3 regions of the Lentzea sp. NPDC036949 genome follow, and region 2 is predicted to be linked to each of the others. Evidence: riboswitches for the same ligand, from Rfam matches in the RefSeq annotation. Region 2 holds a riboswitch; each other region holds the start of a gene.
What was found. Region 2 has a riboswitch for S-adenosylmethionine ahead of thrC (threonine synthase). Riboswitches for the same ligand answer to the same signal wherever they lie in the genome.
Positions count from the first base shown of each region.

Region 1: it holds a riboswitch for S-adenosylmethionine, as region 2 does, so the genes downstream of both, ACZ7CD_RS13990 (methionine ABC transporter ATP-binding protein) here and thrC (threonine synthase) in region 2, are expected to answer to the same signal.
Region 3: it holds a riboswitch for S-adenosylmethionine, as region 2 does, so the genes downstream of both, ACZ7CD_RS11400 (aminotransferase class V-fold PLP-dependent enzyme) here and thrC (threonine synthase) in region 2, are expected to answer to the same signal.

Region 1 covers NZ_JBVJRA010000004.1:323,403-328,619, forward strand. The annotation lists gene ACZ7CD_RS13975 (4-(cytidine 5'-diphospho)-2-C-methyl-D-erythritol kinase) at 1-156, opposite strand, end outside; gene ACZ7CD_RS13980 (MetQ/NlpA family ABC transporter substrate-binding protein) at 214-1,014, opposite strand; gene ACZ7CD_RS13985 (methionine ABC transporter permease) at 1,043-1,726, opposite strand; gene ACZ7CD_RS13990 (methionine ABC transporter ATP-binding protein) at 1,723-2,721, opposite strand; SAM riboswitch class I at 2,940-3,033, opposite strand; gene rsmA (16S rRNA (adenine(1518)-N(6)/adenine(1519)-N(6))-dimethyltransferase RsmA) at 3,122-3,943, opposite strand; gene ACZ7CD_RS14000 (transglycosylase family protein) at 4,135-5,217, opposite strand, start outside.
Region 2 covers NZ_JBVJRA010000013.1:249,884-255,100, forward strand. The annotation lists gene ACZ7CD_RS31895 (DNA internalization-related competence protein ComEC/Rec2) at 1-2,119, shown strand, start outside; gene thrC (threonine synthase) at 2,199-3,455, opposite strand; SAM riboswitch class I at 3,467-3,586, opposite strand; gene holA (DNA polymerase III subunit delta) at 3,665-4,642, shown strand; gene rpsT (30S ribosomal protein S20) at 4,844-5,110, opposite strand.
Region 3 covers NZ_JBVJRA010000003.1:405,887-411,103, reverse strand. The annotation lists gene ACZ7CD_RS11415 (NAD(P)-dependent oxidoreductase) at 1-216, opposite strand, end outside; gene ACZ7CD_RS11410 (RluA family pseudouridine synthase) at 301-1,185, opposite strand; gene lspA (signal peptidase II) at 1,227-1,946, opposite strand; gene ACZ7CD_RS11400 (aminotransferase class V-fold PLP-dependent enzyme) at 1,970-3,301, opposite strand; SAM riboswitch class IV at 3,336-3,450, opposite strand; gene ACZ7CD_RS11395 (potassium/proton antiporter) at 3,523-5,001, opposite strand; gene ACZ7CD_RS11390 (M28 family metallopeptidase) at 5,135-5,217, shown strand, end outside.

The sequences.
Region 1 (5,217 bases), on a different contig from region 2:
CGCGACGGCGACGGTGACCTCGTCGGCCAGGGACAGCGCCTGGAAGATGGTCACCAGGTCGTGGTAGCCGTCCGGTCGCACGTCGCCGACGGCCAGGTGCAGGTTGACCTTGGCCGGGACGCGGACCGTGACCGGAGGGGGAACGACAGCGAGCACCTCGTCAGCCTACGGGCGATCGGCGTGTGCGGACTCCTCCCCCGGTCACCACGGGCCTCAGACCGGGATGACGGAGCCGTTGAAGGTCTGCTTGATGTAGTCCTTGACCTGCTGCGACGCCAGCAGCTCGGCGAGGTCCCTGATCCGCTTGTCGTCCTTGAGCTCGCTGCGGGTGACGAGGCCGTTGGCGTTGGGGTTGCCCTCGGCCTTCTCCAGCACCAGCGCGTCGGTGGCGGGCTTGAGCTGCGCGTCGATGGCGTAGTTGCCGTTGATCACCGCGGCGTCGGTGTCCTCCAGCGAGCGCGGCAGCTGGGCCGCCTCCAGGGGCACGAACTGCAGGTTCTTCGGGTTCTCCGCGACGTCGCGGACGGTCGGCTGGTCCACGGCCTTGAGCTTGATCAGGCCGTTGGCCTCCAGCAGCTTCAGGCCGCGGGCCTCGTTGGTGGCGTCGTTGGCGACCGCGACCTTGGCGTTCTGCGGCAGCTCGTCGACCTTCTTGACCTTCTTGGAGTACAGGCCCAGCGGCTCGACGTGCACGCCCTCGACCCACTCGACCTTCGCGCCGCTCTCCTTCGTGAACGTCGCCAGGTACGGGACGGTCTGGAAGTAGTTGGCGTCGAGCGAGCCGTCGACCAGTGCCGTGTTCGGCTGGACGTAGTCGGTGAACTCGACGACCTCGATCTTCAGGCCCTTGGACGCCGCGAGGTTGTCGGCGACGTACTTGAGGATCTGCGCGTGCGGGACCGGCGAGACGCCGACCTTCAGCGTGTCCGAAGCGGACGAACCACCGGACGAGCAGGCGGACAGAGCGGTCAAACCGGTCAAAGCGGCAGCGATGAGGGCAGCACGAATGCGCATGACGTTCCTTTTGAGAATTGCTACTGGGTCAGACGGAGGCGTGCCGGCGTCGGTCCGACGCACGGGCGGCACGGGTGAAGCCGAACTGGATCACGGTGGTGAGCACGGCGAGCCACGCCACGGTGCTCCACAGGATCCGGTCGTTGAAGCGCTGGTAGCCCTCGCGGATGGCCAGGTCGCCGAGGCCACCGCCGCCGATCACGCCCGCCATGGCCGAGTAGCCGATGAGGGCGATGACCGTGACGCCGATGGCGTTGATGAGCGCCGGCAACGACTCGCGGATGAGCACGCTGCGCACGATCCTGAGCGTCGAGGCACCGGTCGTGATCGCGGCCTCGACCACGGTCACGTGCACCTCGGACAGGATGTTCTGCACGAGCCGCCCGACGAATGGGATCGCTCCCACGGCCAGCGGCACGATGACCGCCGTGCTGCCGATGGACCCGCCGACGATCAGGCGGGTCACGGACGTGAGGGCGACGAGCAGCACGATGAACGGCATCGAGCGGCCCAGGTCGGTGACGAAGCTGAGGGCCCTGTGCACCGCGGCGTTCGGCCGCAGCCCGCCCTTGGCGGTGAGCTGCAGCCAGACCCCGACGGGAACTCCGAGAACTGTGGCGATCACGGTGGAGACGCCGACCATGTACAGCGTCTCCCCGGTGGCCTCGACGAGGTAGCTCACCACGTCGGACCAGGGTGTTGCAGACCTCACGCAGCTACTCCCTGCGGCCCCTTCAGGGACCTCTGAACCGCGCCGCCGGCCTCACCGATCCACTCCAGCGCCGAGTCGGACCGCTCGCCGTTCAGGCCGAGGCGGAACCGCGCGACGGGGGTCTCGCCGAGGCGGGTGAGCCCGCCACCGACGATGTTCAGCTCGACGCCGAACCGGTGCGCGGCCTCGGGCAGCAGCGCGCCGACCGCGGCGAACCCGACGAGCACGACGTCCGCGACGCGGTCGTAGGCGTTCTCGTTGATCGGGTTCAGGTCGACGGCGGGCAGCAGCGCGGAGCTCGTGCGGCTGGCGGCGTTGTTGACGAGGTCGAGCACCTTGCCGTGCTCGACGACCTGGCCCTGCTCCAAGACCGCGACGTCATCGCAGATCTTGCGGACCACACCCATGTCGTGCGTGACGACGAGGACGGTCACACCCAGCTCTGCGCGCGCACGGTCGAGCACCGCCAGCACGGACCCGGTGGTCTCCGGGTCGAGTGCGCTGGTGGGCTCGTCGGCCAGCAGGACGGACGGGTTCGCGGCGAGGGCGCGCGCAACGGCAATGCGCTGGCGCTGCCCACCGGAGAGCTGGTCGGGGTAGGCGGCGGCCTTGTCGGTGAGCCCGACGAGGTCCAGCAGCTCGCCCACGCGGGTGCGCCGCTGCGGTCCCGGCACGCCGGCGGACTCCAGCGGCAACGCGATGTTGCCGGCCGCGGTCCGCTGCCGCAGCAGCGAGTCCCCTTGCGGCACAACGCCGATCTGCCGACGGGCGGCACGCAGCGCCGAGCCGTCGAGCGAGGTGATGTCGGTGCCGTCGACGCGGATCGCACCCGAGTCGGGGCGCTCCAGCAGTGCGACGCAGCGGGCCAGCGTGGACTTGCCGGCGCCGCTCGGGCCGACGACGCCGAGAACGGTGCCGGCTTGGACGTCGAGGGTGACGCCGTTCAGCGCGTTGACACCCTGGAAGGACTTGGTGAGGTTTTCGACAGTGATCACTTCTGCTCCACGGCTGCGCGCGACGGCGCACGCTCCCGTTGTGCGGGGGTGCGCGGTCGAAGTTCTGCTCAGGTGTGTGCGCCACTCAGCGACCGAGTGCGCGTCAAAGGACTTTGAGAAGGCGCCTTAGACGAGGTGGCGACGACATGCAGAAGCGGTGCGACGGCACTGGTCGACGACTCGACGGCGCGTCAGCATTCGCGAGGTACCCACGTGATCCTCCATCGGTCCTGGCGTTAGCACCTGCCCGCATCCAGCGGGTGGTTGCTGCGACGTCGTAGAGCCAGGTCTCTCAGTCGCTCCGGATGGCAGTTAGCAGTCAACCGGACGGACGTTCGGTTGCGCAAGCCAGATTCGGATTCGTTCGACAGATCACACTGTTGGCCGAAGGATCGCCGGATCAGACCTCGGCGATCCGGACAAAGTCGATCACGCTCAACTGCTCGCCCCTGACCTGGGGATCGATGCCCGCTTCGGCCAGCAGTTCGTCGACGTGCGGCGTGTAGCTCTTGAGGGCGGCCCTGAGGGTCTTGCGGCGTTGCGCGAAGGCCGTGTCGACGATCTTGAACAGCTTGTTCTTATCCACTGTGGACAACAGCTTTTCGTGGCGCTGGAAGGAAACCAGCCCGGAGTCGACGTTGGGCGCGGGCCAGAAGACGTTGCGCCCGACCGACCCCGCCTTGCGCGCGTCGGCGTACCAGGCGAGCTTCACGCTGGGCACCCCGTAGACCTTGCTGCCGGGCTTCGCCGCCATCCGGTCGGCGACCTCCGCCTGGACCATGACGAGCCCCTTGCGCAGGCTCGGCAGCTCGTGCAGGAGGTGCAGCACCACGGGCACCGCGACGTTGTACGGCAGGTTGGCGACGATCGCGGTCGGTTGCACCGGCAGGTCCTCTTGGGTGACTTTCATGGCGTCCTTGAGGACCACGTGGAGCTTGCCGGCGTTGGCCGGGTCGTGCTCCTGGACCGTCTGGGGCAGCCGGTGCGCCAACGGCGGGTCGATCTCGACCGCGACCACCTCAGCGGCCGCCGGGAGGAGCGCGAGGGTCAGCGAGCCCAGGCCGGGGCCGACCTCCAGGACGACGTCCTCGTCGGTCAGACCGGCGGCGGCGACGATCTTGCGGACCGTGTTGGGGTCGTGCACGAAGTTCTGGCCCAGCTTCTTGGTCGGGCGGATGCCCAGCTCTTCGGCTAGACGGCGGACTTCGGCGGGTCCCAACAGGCTCACCGGGGCATTGTCTCAGGTCACCCACCAAAGACCTCAGGTTGCCCACCGAAGACCTCAAGTTACCCACCGAAGACCCCCGCCCCCTGCTGCGACGAGTGCACGCGGGGAGCTTTCGTACTCACCTGGAGTACGAAAGGTCCCCGCGTGCGGTCAAGCAGAGCGGAGGGATGGGTGGGGAGGCGGGGTTACGGCAGGCCGAGCTTCGCGCGGCAGCCGGGCCACGCGGAGTACGTGCCGCCACGGCCGTCGCGGAGCTTGGTGGCGATGGCGATCTGCTGTTCGCGGGTCGCCTGGTGCGGCAGGGCCGCGTAGGCGGTGCCGCCGTAGGCCGCCCAGGTGCTCGCGTTGAACTGGAGGCCGCCGTAGTAGCCGTTGCCGGTGTTGATGGCCCAGTTGCCGCCGGCCTCGCACTTGGCCAGGCGGTCCCACACCTCGCCGTCGGGGAGGGGCTTGGTGCCGACCGCGATCTTCTTCGGCTTCGGCTCCTTGGTGACCTTGCCGCCGATCTTCTCGCGGTTGATCTCCTTGCCGTTCTTCACCGTCACGCGGTAGGTGGAGATCTGCTCGCCGGCCTCGCCGGGCTCCAGGACCTTCTGCTGACCCTGGTTCAGGGTCGGGTCGTTGGTCTTCTCGACGGGCGGGGCGACCGGCTCGTTCACGTTGATGACCGTGACGCCGGTGCGGGAGATGTAGACCTCGGCGCCGGAGGCCAGGCGCACGTCGGTGCCGGCCTGGACCGCGTCCTCGGGACCGAGGGTGAGGTTCTCGCTCTTCAGCAGCTCGTCGACGGTGACGGCGGTGGTCTGGACCTCGCGGACCGGGTTCGCGCCGTCGAAGAGCTTGACGACCTTGCGGGTCTTCACCTCGAGGTTCATGCCGTCGAGGGGGACCTCGGAGCCGGTGGGCGCGGAGAACCACGAGCCGTCGACCGGGACGCCGAGCTGCTTGGCGGCCTCCTCGACGGTGACCGAGCGGACCCAGTCCTCACGGGACTGGCCGTCGACGCTCATCTTGAGCAGGCGGCCGCGGTCGAGGGTGATCTTGCCGCCGTCGGAGATCGGGGCGTTGAGCGACGGGGACAGCGCGTCGTGCTCGCCGACCCTGATGCCCTCCTCCGCGAGGACCTCGCCGACCGTGCCCTCGTAGGAGTGGACGGTCGAGGTGATGCCGTCGATGTCCACGGCCACGGACTTGTCCATCGCCATCGCGGTCACGCCACCGCCGGAGATGGAGACCAGGACCGCGGCGACCGCACCCTTGAGGAAGCG
Region 2 (5,217 bases):
GCTGCCCGCGTTGGTGGTGGGCGACACCGAGCACATGGTGCCGCGCATCGTCGACGAGTTCCGGACAGCGGGCCTGGCCCACCTGCTCGCGGTGAGCGGCGCGAACCTGGCCATCGTCTGCGGCGCGGTCTACCTGCTGCTGCGGAAGACCGGTCCGCGCAAGGCGGCGGTGGGTGCGTTGGTGGCACTCCTCGGGTTCGTGGCCCTGGCCGGTCCCGAGCCGAGCGTGCTGCGGGCCGCGGTGATGGGTGCCGTCGCGTTGCTGGCGCTGTTCATCGGCCGCGAACGGTCAGCGCTGCCGTCGTTGGCGACGACGGTGCTCGTCCTGGTGCTCGTCGATCCGGCGCTGGGAGCCGATCCCGGGTTCGCGTTGTCCGTGACGGCCACGGCGGCGTTGGTGCTCGTGGCACCGAGATGGGCACGCAGGCTGAAGGAACGCGGTGTGCCGCAAGGGTTCGCCGAAGCACTTGCCGTGCCCGCGGTCGCCAGCCTCGCGACGGCTCCGCTCGTGGTCGGGTTGTCGGGGCAGATCAGCCTCGTGTCGGTGCTCGCGAACCTGGCCGTCGCACCGGTGGTGGCACCCGCGACGGTGCTGGGTGTGGTGGCGGCGGTCATCGCGCCGCTGTTCCCACCGGCCGCCGAGGTGGTGGTGCACGTGGCCGGGCCGGCCGTGACGTGGCTGGTCCTGGTCGGGCGGCACGCGGCGACGGTGCCGGGTGCGTCGCTGAGCTGGCCGGAGGGCTGGGTCGGCGGGCTCGCGCTGGCGGTGGTCACGGCGATCGTCTTCCTGTTGTTGCGCAACAAGAAGACGCGGGTGCTGACGGTCGCGCTCCTCGTCGGCGGCTTTGTGGCGCTGGTGCCGATGCGGACCATCGCACCGATGTGGCCGCCGGCCGGCTGGAAGGTCGTGAGCTGCGACGTCGGCCAGGGCGACGCGCTCGTGCTGGCCACCGCGGAGGCCGACCGCGCGGTCGTGGTCGACACCGGGCCCGACCCCGGCGCGATCGACCGGTGCCTGAGGACGTTGGGGATCACGCGGATTCCGCTGATCGTGCTGTCGCACCTGCACGCCGACCACATCGGCGGCCTGCAGGCGGTGCTCGCCGGGCGTGCGGTGGGCGCGGTGGCGGTGGGACCGCTCAAGGAGCCGGCGTGGGCGTGGAAGGAGGTCAACGAGCAGGCGCGCGCGAACGGCGTGCGGGTGCTGGAACCGAAGGCGGGCGAGCGGTTCGCCTGGCCAGGACTGGAACTGGAGGTGCTGGGCCCGCGGCGGCAACCGGTCGTCGCGGAGACGAACACGGTCGTGAACGACTACTCGCTCGTACTGCGGGCCACCACACCCGCGGGCCGGGTGCTGCTCACCGGTGACGTCGAACTGGCCGGCCAGGCCGCGTTGCTGGGGGAGCGGGACCTGGGGGCCGAGGTGCTCAAGGTGCCCCACCACGGCTCACGTTCCTCGTTGCCCGCGTTCCTGGAACGCGTGCGACCGCGGGTCGCACTGGTGAGCGTCGGCACCGGCAACCGCTACGGGCACCCGAGCCCGCAGGTGATCGACGCGCTGCGGGCGGGTGGCGCCCTGGTGTTGCGCACGGACAAGGACGGCGACCTGGCGGTGCTGCCCGGAAGCCGAGTCGTACGAAGGAAAAGGAGAAGGAAGATGGACCAGGTCTGGATCAGGCTCCACAACGCGCGCTACCCGATTCCCGGCGGCACGCCCGGTTTCGCCTGGGCGATGTGGCAGCCCGGTTACCCCGCCACCCAGTGGCCGCACGACGAACTGAAGCCCGACTTCGCCTACTACCTCTGCGAAACACTGGAGGACGGCAGCCGCGCCATCACCTACCGCGCCCGCGCCACGCACGTGCTGCCACCCACGGAGGCCGCCGACGCGGACGCCGCCTACGACCTCGTCGCCGAGCACGTGTTCGACGACGGCATGCGCATCGCCCCGGACGTCTGGCACGAGTACCACTACAACGCCCTCAAAGCAGAAGCCCCGTGGCCGCAACGGATCGTGGCCTGGCGCGCCGAGGTGGAACCGGTCGGCCCGCACGTTCGCGACGAGCTGCGCCGCTTCCCGCGCACGGGCTGGACGAAGTCGGCCGCGATCACCCTCTGACGCTCACCGCGTGAAACGACGCGGTCCGGGGACGCGGACGTCCCCGGACCGGGAGGAGGTGATCTGCTGAACGAACGACCTAGCCCAGTGCCTTGAGCACGGCCTCGGCCGACGGCGGCACAGTGGCGCGCGGGCCGATCGTGTCGCCGAGGGCGTCGAGGGTCTTGAGGCCGTCACCGGTGATCAGCAGGACGGTCTCGCCGTCGGGGTCGAGCTGGCCCGTCTCGATCAGCTTCTTCGCCGTCGCCACGGTCACGCCGCCGGCGGTCTCGGCGAAGATGCCCTCGGTGCGGGCGAGGAGCTTGATGCCCTCGACGACCTCTTCGTCGGTCACGTCCTCGATGGCGCCGTTGGTGCGGCGGACCGTGTCGAGCACGTACGGGCCGTCGGCGGGGGCACCGATCGCCAGCGAGCGGGCGATGGTGTCGGGGCGGACCGGGCGGATGACGTCGTGGCCGTCCTTGAAGGCGGTGGACACGGGCGAGCAGCCGGTGGCCTGGGCGCCGAACACGCGGTACGGGGAGGCCTCGACGAGGTCGAGCTGGCCGAGCTCGCGGAAGGCCTTGTCGATCTTGGTGAGCTGGGAGCCGGAGGCGACCGGCACGACGATCTGGTCGGGCAGGCGCCAGCCGAGCTGCTCGGCGACCTCGTAGCCGAGGGTCTTGGAGCCCTCCGCGTAGTACGGGCGGACGTTGACGTTCACGAACGCCCAGTCCTCGTGTTCGGCGGCGAGCTCTTGGGCGAGGCGGTTGACGTCGTCGTAGTTGCCGTCGACGGCGATCAGGGCGCCCTCGTAGACGGCGCTCATGAGGATCTTGGCGCGTTCCAGGGAGGAGGGGACCAGTACGACGGACTCCCAGCCGGCGCGGGCGGCGGCCGCGGCGACGGCGTTGGCGAGGTTGCCGGTGGAGGGGCAGGCCAGGACCTTGAAGCCGAGCTCGCGGGCGGCGGCCAGTGCCACGCCGACCACGCGGTCCTTGAAGGAGTGGGTGGGGTTGCCGGTGTCGTCCTTCACCCAGACCTTGCGTACGCCCAGCGCCTTCGCGAGGCGGTCGGCCTCGACCAGGCGGGTGCCGCCGGGGTCGGTGTTCGGGTGCTGTTCCACAGTGGACGGAACGGGCAGAAGGCCGCGGTAGCGCCAGATCGAGCGGGGGCCGGCCTCGATGTCCTCGCGCCGCACCTTGCCGAAGTCGTAGGCCACTTCCAGCGGCCCGAAACACTCGAGACAGGCGTATTCCGGAGCGAGAGGGGTCTCATTTCCGCACTCACGGCACAGCAGCGCGCGGGCGGGGCCGAGGTCGAACTTGGTGCTCGTGGGCACAGTGACAGCAGTCATCGCGAGGTATCTCCTCATCTTTCCCGCGAAATCGAACGGGTCGGAATTGGCACCGTGATCGTCTGCGCATAGCGCTGACGCCGGTTGCCGGGGCTTCTTCGGGCCGGTCCCTCTGCCCCTCTGGATGAGCGGTGTTCAGTTGTGGCCACCAACGTACGGCACGTCTCCGCCGCTCGGCCACAAACGTCCACGATTCGGGACGTGGGAGGATGCGGAGCGTGAGCGCACCGGAGTCACTGCACCTCGTCGTCGGCGAGGAGGAGTTGCTGGTCGAACGCGCAGTTCGGGCGGCACTCGAGGCCGCGCGCGCGGTCGACGCGTCGGCCGACCTGACCCGCGTTCAGGTGAGCGATCTCACGCCGCCGGAGCTCGCCGAGCTGGTGAGCCCGTCGCTGTTCGCCGAGGGCCGGGTGATCGTCCTGCAGAACGCGCAGGACATCAGCAAGGAGATCGCCGACACGGTGCTCTCCTACCTCAAGGCGCCCGCGGACGGGGTGACGCTCGTCGTCGTGCACACCGGTGGCGGCCGCAGCAAGGCGGCCAAGGACCTGCCCGGCCAGCTGAAGAAGGCCGGCGCGGCGGTCACCGAGTGCGGCAAGGTCACCAAGTCGGCCGAGCGCGAGGCGTTCGTGCGCAACGAGGTGCGGCAGGCAGGCGGCAAGATCGACCCCGAGGCGGTCGCGACGCTCATCGACGCCGTGGGCACGAACCTGCGCGAGCTCGCCGCGGCGGCCTCGCAGCTGGTGTCGGACACCGACGGCAAGGTGACGGTCGAGGAGATCCGCCGCTACCACCAGGGCAAGGCCGAGGTGACCGGGTTCGCCGTCGCGGAGAAGGCCGTCACCGGTGACCGTGCGGGCGCGATGGAGTCGTTGCGGTGGGCCATGCAGCTCGGTGTGCCGCACGTGCTGGTCGCCGACGCGCTGGCGGACGCGGTGCGCACGGTCGCACGCGTCTCCGCGGTGGGCCGGGCCGACCCGTTCAGCCTGGCCGGTCCGCTCGGCATGCCGCCGTGGAAGATCAAGAAAGCCCAGGCGCAGGCCCGCGGCTGGGAGCAGGCCGGTCTCGCGGACGCGATGCAGGTGGTCGCGGGGCTCAACGCCGACGTGAAGGGCGTGGCGGCCGACGCCGACTACGCGCTGGAGCGCGCCGTGCTGCGGATCGTGGCGGCACACGGCCGCCGGTAGCACCCTCGCGGCGTTCCCGCGGAACCGTCCACGCACCGGAATTGACCGTGCCGCGCCAGCTTCCGCACGGAGCGGCGCGTCGTGAAGCCCAATGAGGTGAATGCGTGGAGCGACTCCATGGCCCTCATCCCCACCAGAACAGCGAAAAGGGCCCGCTCCACGAGGAGCGAGCCCTTCCCGACGGCTCTGAGGTGAGTGGAATCAGCCCTCGAGCTGGTTCGCGCGCAGCGCCATCGCCGACTTCTTGTTGGCGGCCTGGTTGGCGTGGATGACGCCCTTGGTGGCGGCCTTGTCGAGCTTGCGGGACGCGTCCTGCAGCAGCTCCAGGGCCTTCGCCTTGTCACCGGCCTCGGCAGCCTCGCGGAACTTGCGGATGGCCGTCTTGAGGGACGACTTGACCGACTTGTTGCGCAGGCGCGCCTTCTCGTTGGTCTTGATCCGCTTGAGCTGGGACTTGATGTTCGCCATGCGACATCACCCTTCTGTGTCGAAACCGGAGTTCGTGACGCGCTTGGTCGGCACCGGCGAGAGCCGGCTCTCCTCCACGGCGGAGCGCCGCGCGTTCACGACGACGA
Region 3 (5,217 bases), on a different contig from region 2:
GTCCGTGCCGAGGCCGGAGAGGACGACGGTGCCCCCGGCGACGGCGAGGCTCGCCGGGTCGGCCACGTCACCCGCGACCTTGCGCAGGTCCGGGTGGTCGAGCGCGATCTTGCCGGGATCGCGGGCGATCGCCGTGACCGCGTGGCCGCGGGCCAGGGCCTGCCGGGTGAGGGCGAGGCCGGTGCGGCCGGAGGCGGCGAGGACGGTGAGGTTCATGCCGAGAACGCTATGAGCGGCACCGATCAACATCAAATGAAACGTCGTCAACCGGTGATTTACCCAGACGCAATCGGCCTGCGCTCAGCCTTCCTCGCGCAGCTGCTCCAGGGACGCGGCGAGGTCCGCCGGGTACTCGGAGGTGTAGGTGACCCACTCGCCCGTGCCGGGGTGGTGGAACCCGAGCTGGCGCGCGTGCAGCCACTGCCGCGCCACGCCGAGCCGCTTGGCCAGCGTGGGGTCCGCGCCGTAGGTCAGGTCGCCCACGCACGGGTGGTGCAGCGCCGAGAAGTGCACGCGGATCTGGTGCGTGCGGCCGGTCTCCAGGTGCACCTCGACGAACGACGCCGCGCGGAACGCCTCGATCACTTCGTAGTGGGTGATCGACGGCTTGCCGGAGTTCATCACGGCGAACTTGTAGTCGTGCTTGGGGTGCCGGTCGATCGGCGCGTCGATGGTGCCCTTGATCGGGTCCGGGTGGCCCTGGACGATCGCGTGGTAGACCTTGTCGACGGTCCGCTCCTTGAACGCGTGCTTGAGCGCCGAGTACGCCGACTCGGACTTCGCGACGACCATCACGCCGGTGGTACCGACGTCGAGGCGGTGCACGACGCCCTGGCGCTCCGCGGCACCCGAGGTCGCGACCCGGTGACCGGCGGCGGCGAGACCGCCCACGACGGTCGGGCCGGTCCAGCCCGGCGAGGGGTGCACGGCCACGCCGACGGGCTTGTCCACGACGATGATGTCGTCGTCCTCGTGGATCACGACCAGGCCCTCGACCGGGATGGCCTGCACGGTCACCGGCTGCGGCGGGGCCGGCAGGGTGATCTCCAGCATCGCGCCGGCCGTGAGCCGGTCGGACTTGCCCACGACCCGGCCGTCGATCAGCACGTCGTCGGCGTCGGCGATGGCGGCCACCGCGGTGCGGGACAGGCCCAGCAGCTTCGCGAGGCCCGCGTCGACGCGCATGCCGTCCAGACCGTCGGGAATGGGCAGCGTTCGGTATCCGCTCACGCGTCGATCTTCTCCTTGTGAACCGTCCCGTCGTAGTCGTGCTGCAGCAGCGCCAAGACGATGATCGTCGCGCCACCGCAGACGATCGCCATGTCGGCGACGTTGAACACCGGCCACACCTGGCCGAACGGGTCGAACAACGACAGGAAGTCCACCACGTGGCCGCGCATCGGGCCGGGCGCGCGGAACAGCCGGTCGGCGAGGTTGCCGACGGCGCCGCCGAGCACCAGCCCGAGACCGACCGCCCAGGGCGTCGAGCGCAGGTCGCGCGCGATCCAGGTGATGAACCCGACGACCCCGAACGCGATCAGCGCGAGGATCCACGTCCACCCCTCGGCCAGCCCGAAGGCGGCACCGGGATTGCGGACGAACGTCAGGTGCAGCAGCCCGCCGAACAGCTGGATCGGCTCTGACCGCTCCAGGAACGCCACGGAGAGGACTTTCGTGAGGACGTCCAGCGCCAGCACACCGGCGGCCAGCACCGCGAGGTAGGTGGTCCGCGGCTCCGGCAGCGAGCCGGTGATCGAGAACTCGGGTTCGGCGTCCGGCTCGGAGACCGTCAGCGCCCGCTCGGGCTGCTCGGTCTCGCGCCGGTCCTCGGCCTCGGCGGTCACCACAGGCGCGACCTGCGGTTCCGCGACCGGTTCCGGCGCGCTGGGCTGCTCCTCGGCAGTCTCGTCAGCGGCCTTCGCCGGGGCCTTGGACTCGTCACTCACCAGGTCATTGTCCACTACCTGGACTACGCGAGGAACGGCGGCAGGGTTCGGCTGTCGTCCTCGGCCACCCAGCGGCCGTCGCGCTGCGCGTAGGTCCACTTCGGACCTTCGGTGACGAGAGTGCGCAGCGCGGCCACCAAACGGTCCACGTGCTCGGCCGTCGTCCCGAGACCGATCGACGCGCGCACGGCGCGGTCTTCGTGCGAACCGGCCTTCTTCACCAGACGTCCCACGACCACATGGGCGCAGAACGCGCCGTCACGCACGCCGACGCCGTACTCGGCCGACAGCGCCGCCGCGAGGAAGCCCGCGTCGAAGCCGGGGACCGTGAAGCTCACGACGCCCACGCGGTCGACGTCGGTGAGGATCGAGAGCTCGCGCAGGCCGGGGATGGCGCGCAGGCCGTCCCGCAGCCGCTGCAGCAGCTCCTGCTCGTGCGCGATCGTCTGCTCCCAGTGCCGCGACAGGATCTCGCAGGCCGCGGCCAGCGCGTGCACGCCGATGACGTTCGGGCTGCCCGCCTCGTGCCGCTCCGGCACCGCGGACCACGCGACGCCGAGCCGGTCGCCGTGGTCGGTCACCTTCGCCGTGGCGCCGCCGCCCACCAGGTAGGGCTGGGCCTGCTGCAACCAGTCGGACCGGCCGACGAGCACACCGGCGCCGAACGGCGCGTAGATCTTGTGGCCGGAGAACGCCAGGTAGTCCACGCCCAGCTCACGGGCGTCGATCGGGCGGTGCGGGGCGAGCTGCGCGGCGTCGAGCGCGATGCGGGCGCCGTGCCTGCGGGCGACCTTCGCGAGCTCGGCGACCGGCCACAGCTCCCCCGTGACGTTGGACGCCCCGGTGACGATCACGAGCCGAGGACCGACCGGGGCGGCGGCCAACGCCCGGTCCAGCGCGACGAGTGCCGCGCCGGACGAGGAAGGAGTGGAGATGCGCTGCACGTTCGGCCCGCGCCAGGGCAGCAGCGCGGCGTGGTGCTCGCTGTCGAACAGCACGACCGCGGTGCCCTTGGGCACGCTGCGGGCCAGCAGGTTCAGCGCGTCAGTGGTGTTGCGGGTGAAGACGACGGCATCGGTGGAGCGGGCGCCCACGAACCGCCGGACGCGGTCACGCGCCTGCTCGTAGACGCGGGTCGACACCTGGGAGGCGAAGCCGGCGCCGCGGTGCACGCTCGCGTACCAGGGCAGCAGCTCGTCGACGGCGTCGCGCACCTCCCGCAGGCAGGGGGCGGAGGCGGCGTGGTCGAGGTTGGCGTAGGTGACGCGCTCTCCGGTCACCAGCGGGACGCGCAGGTCGGAACCGACGACGGCGGGAACCTTGGTGGTGGTGTCCGGGGTGATCGCGAGCGTCATCGAGCTGCCTCCTGGGCCGGGGGGCCTTCTCGGAGGCCCGCGCTTGACCGGCGCCCTGCGCGCCGGACCAGGTCCTCACCAAGGGCACCCCACCGCGGTTGGAGGGTTGCCGGCCAGCAAGCTTGGGCTTGACGCTGGCTCTCATGACCTGCCGACGACGTTAGCGGGCGCGTCACGATCCGTCGACACCTGATCACATCGTGAGAAGCGTCGGGGACCGACTATTCGCCGGTCTCGCCCTTCCACCGCGCGTAACGACCGGCCCGGTCCACGGCGCGAACCCGCCGTTCGGTGGCGTCGCGCGCCTCTTCTGTGGTCACGATGAGCAACTGGTCGCCGGTCTGCAGCCGGGTCGTCGGAAGTGGCGTGAAGCTCTTGCCCGAGCGCACCACGAGGCTCACCGTGGCGCCGGTGGGCATGCGCAGCTCGGTCATGTAGACGCCGTGCAGCTTCGACCCGCGCTGGATGTGCACCTGCAGCAGCTCGGCGCCGAGCTCGTCCAGCGGCGAGGAGTCGACCTGGACCTCCTGCGGCTCGCTCGCGTTGACCAGCCCGAGCCGCCGCGCGAGGAACGGCAGCGTCGTGCCCTGCACCACCGTGAGGACGATGACCAGCAGGAACACCGCGTCGACCAGCTCGCGCGCACCCTCGACGCCCTGGATGAGCGGGATCAGCGCGAACACGATCGGCACCGCGCCGCGCAGCCCCGACCAGGAGAGGAACGCCTGTTCCCGCCACGGCACCTTGAACGGCAGCAACGACAGCACCACCGACAGCGGGCGCGCCACGAACGTGAGCACCACGCCCGCGATCAGCGCGGGCACCAGCACGTCGAGCAGCCGGGACGGCGAGGCGTAGAGGCCGAGCAGGACGAACAGGCCGATCTGGGCCAGCCAGCCGAGCCCCTCGGCGAACGACAGGGTGTCGGCGCGGTGCGGCAGCCGGGCGTTGCCCAGGACCAGCGCGGCGACGTAGGTGGCGAGGAAACCGGACGCGTGCGCCAGGTCGCCCGCGGTGTAGGCGATCACGCAGACGGCGACGGTGGCGAGCGGGTAGAGGCCGGTGGCGGGCAGGGCCGCGTGCCGCAGTCCCGTGCCGCCCAGCCAGCCGAGCGCGACGCCGATCAGCGCGCCCGCTCCCAGCTCGTAGAGCACCAGCAGCGGTGCCGTCCACGAGATCTGGTCGGACGAGGCGAGCAGCACGACCGCGATGTAGACGGGCGCGTCGTTGAGGCCGGACTCCAGCTCGAGCGCGCCGGTGAGCCGTGCCCCCACCCCCAGCGACCGCAGGACGCTGAACACGGCCGCCGCGTCCGTGGACGACAGCACCGCGCCCCACAGCAGCGCCATCCGCCAGTCGAGACCCAGCAGGTGGTGCAGCGCGGTTCCGGTGATGGCGACGCTCACCGCAACGGCCACTGTGGACAGTGCGACGCCCAGCCACAGCGAGGTCTTGACCGCGTGCCACCGGGTCGTCAGGCCGCCCTCGGTCAGGATCAGCACCAGCGCCGCGATCCCGAGGGACTGGGTGAGGCCGGCGTCTTCGAAGTCGATGCCGAGCACCGACTCGCCCAGGAGCACGCCGATGCCCAGGTACAGCAGGAGTGAGGGCAGCCCGAGGCGGATCGACACCCGGACCGCGATCACGGAGATCAGCAGGACCGCGGCACCGACGCCCAGGACAACCGTGACATCACCCACCCGGACCATTCTGGTTGATCACCACCGAGTTGAACTAATCCGACGCGAAACCGACCTTCGCCCCTAGCGCGGCTCATGCACGGCAGAGCATGTTGATCAGTGGCTCAATCCCTACCCTGCACGGAGTTGAACCATGAGGATCCTGATCGCGCTGGCGGCCGCCCTGACGGTGGCCGGAACCGCGCCGGCGCAAGCGGCCGCTCCGGCGGTCCTGGC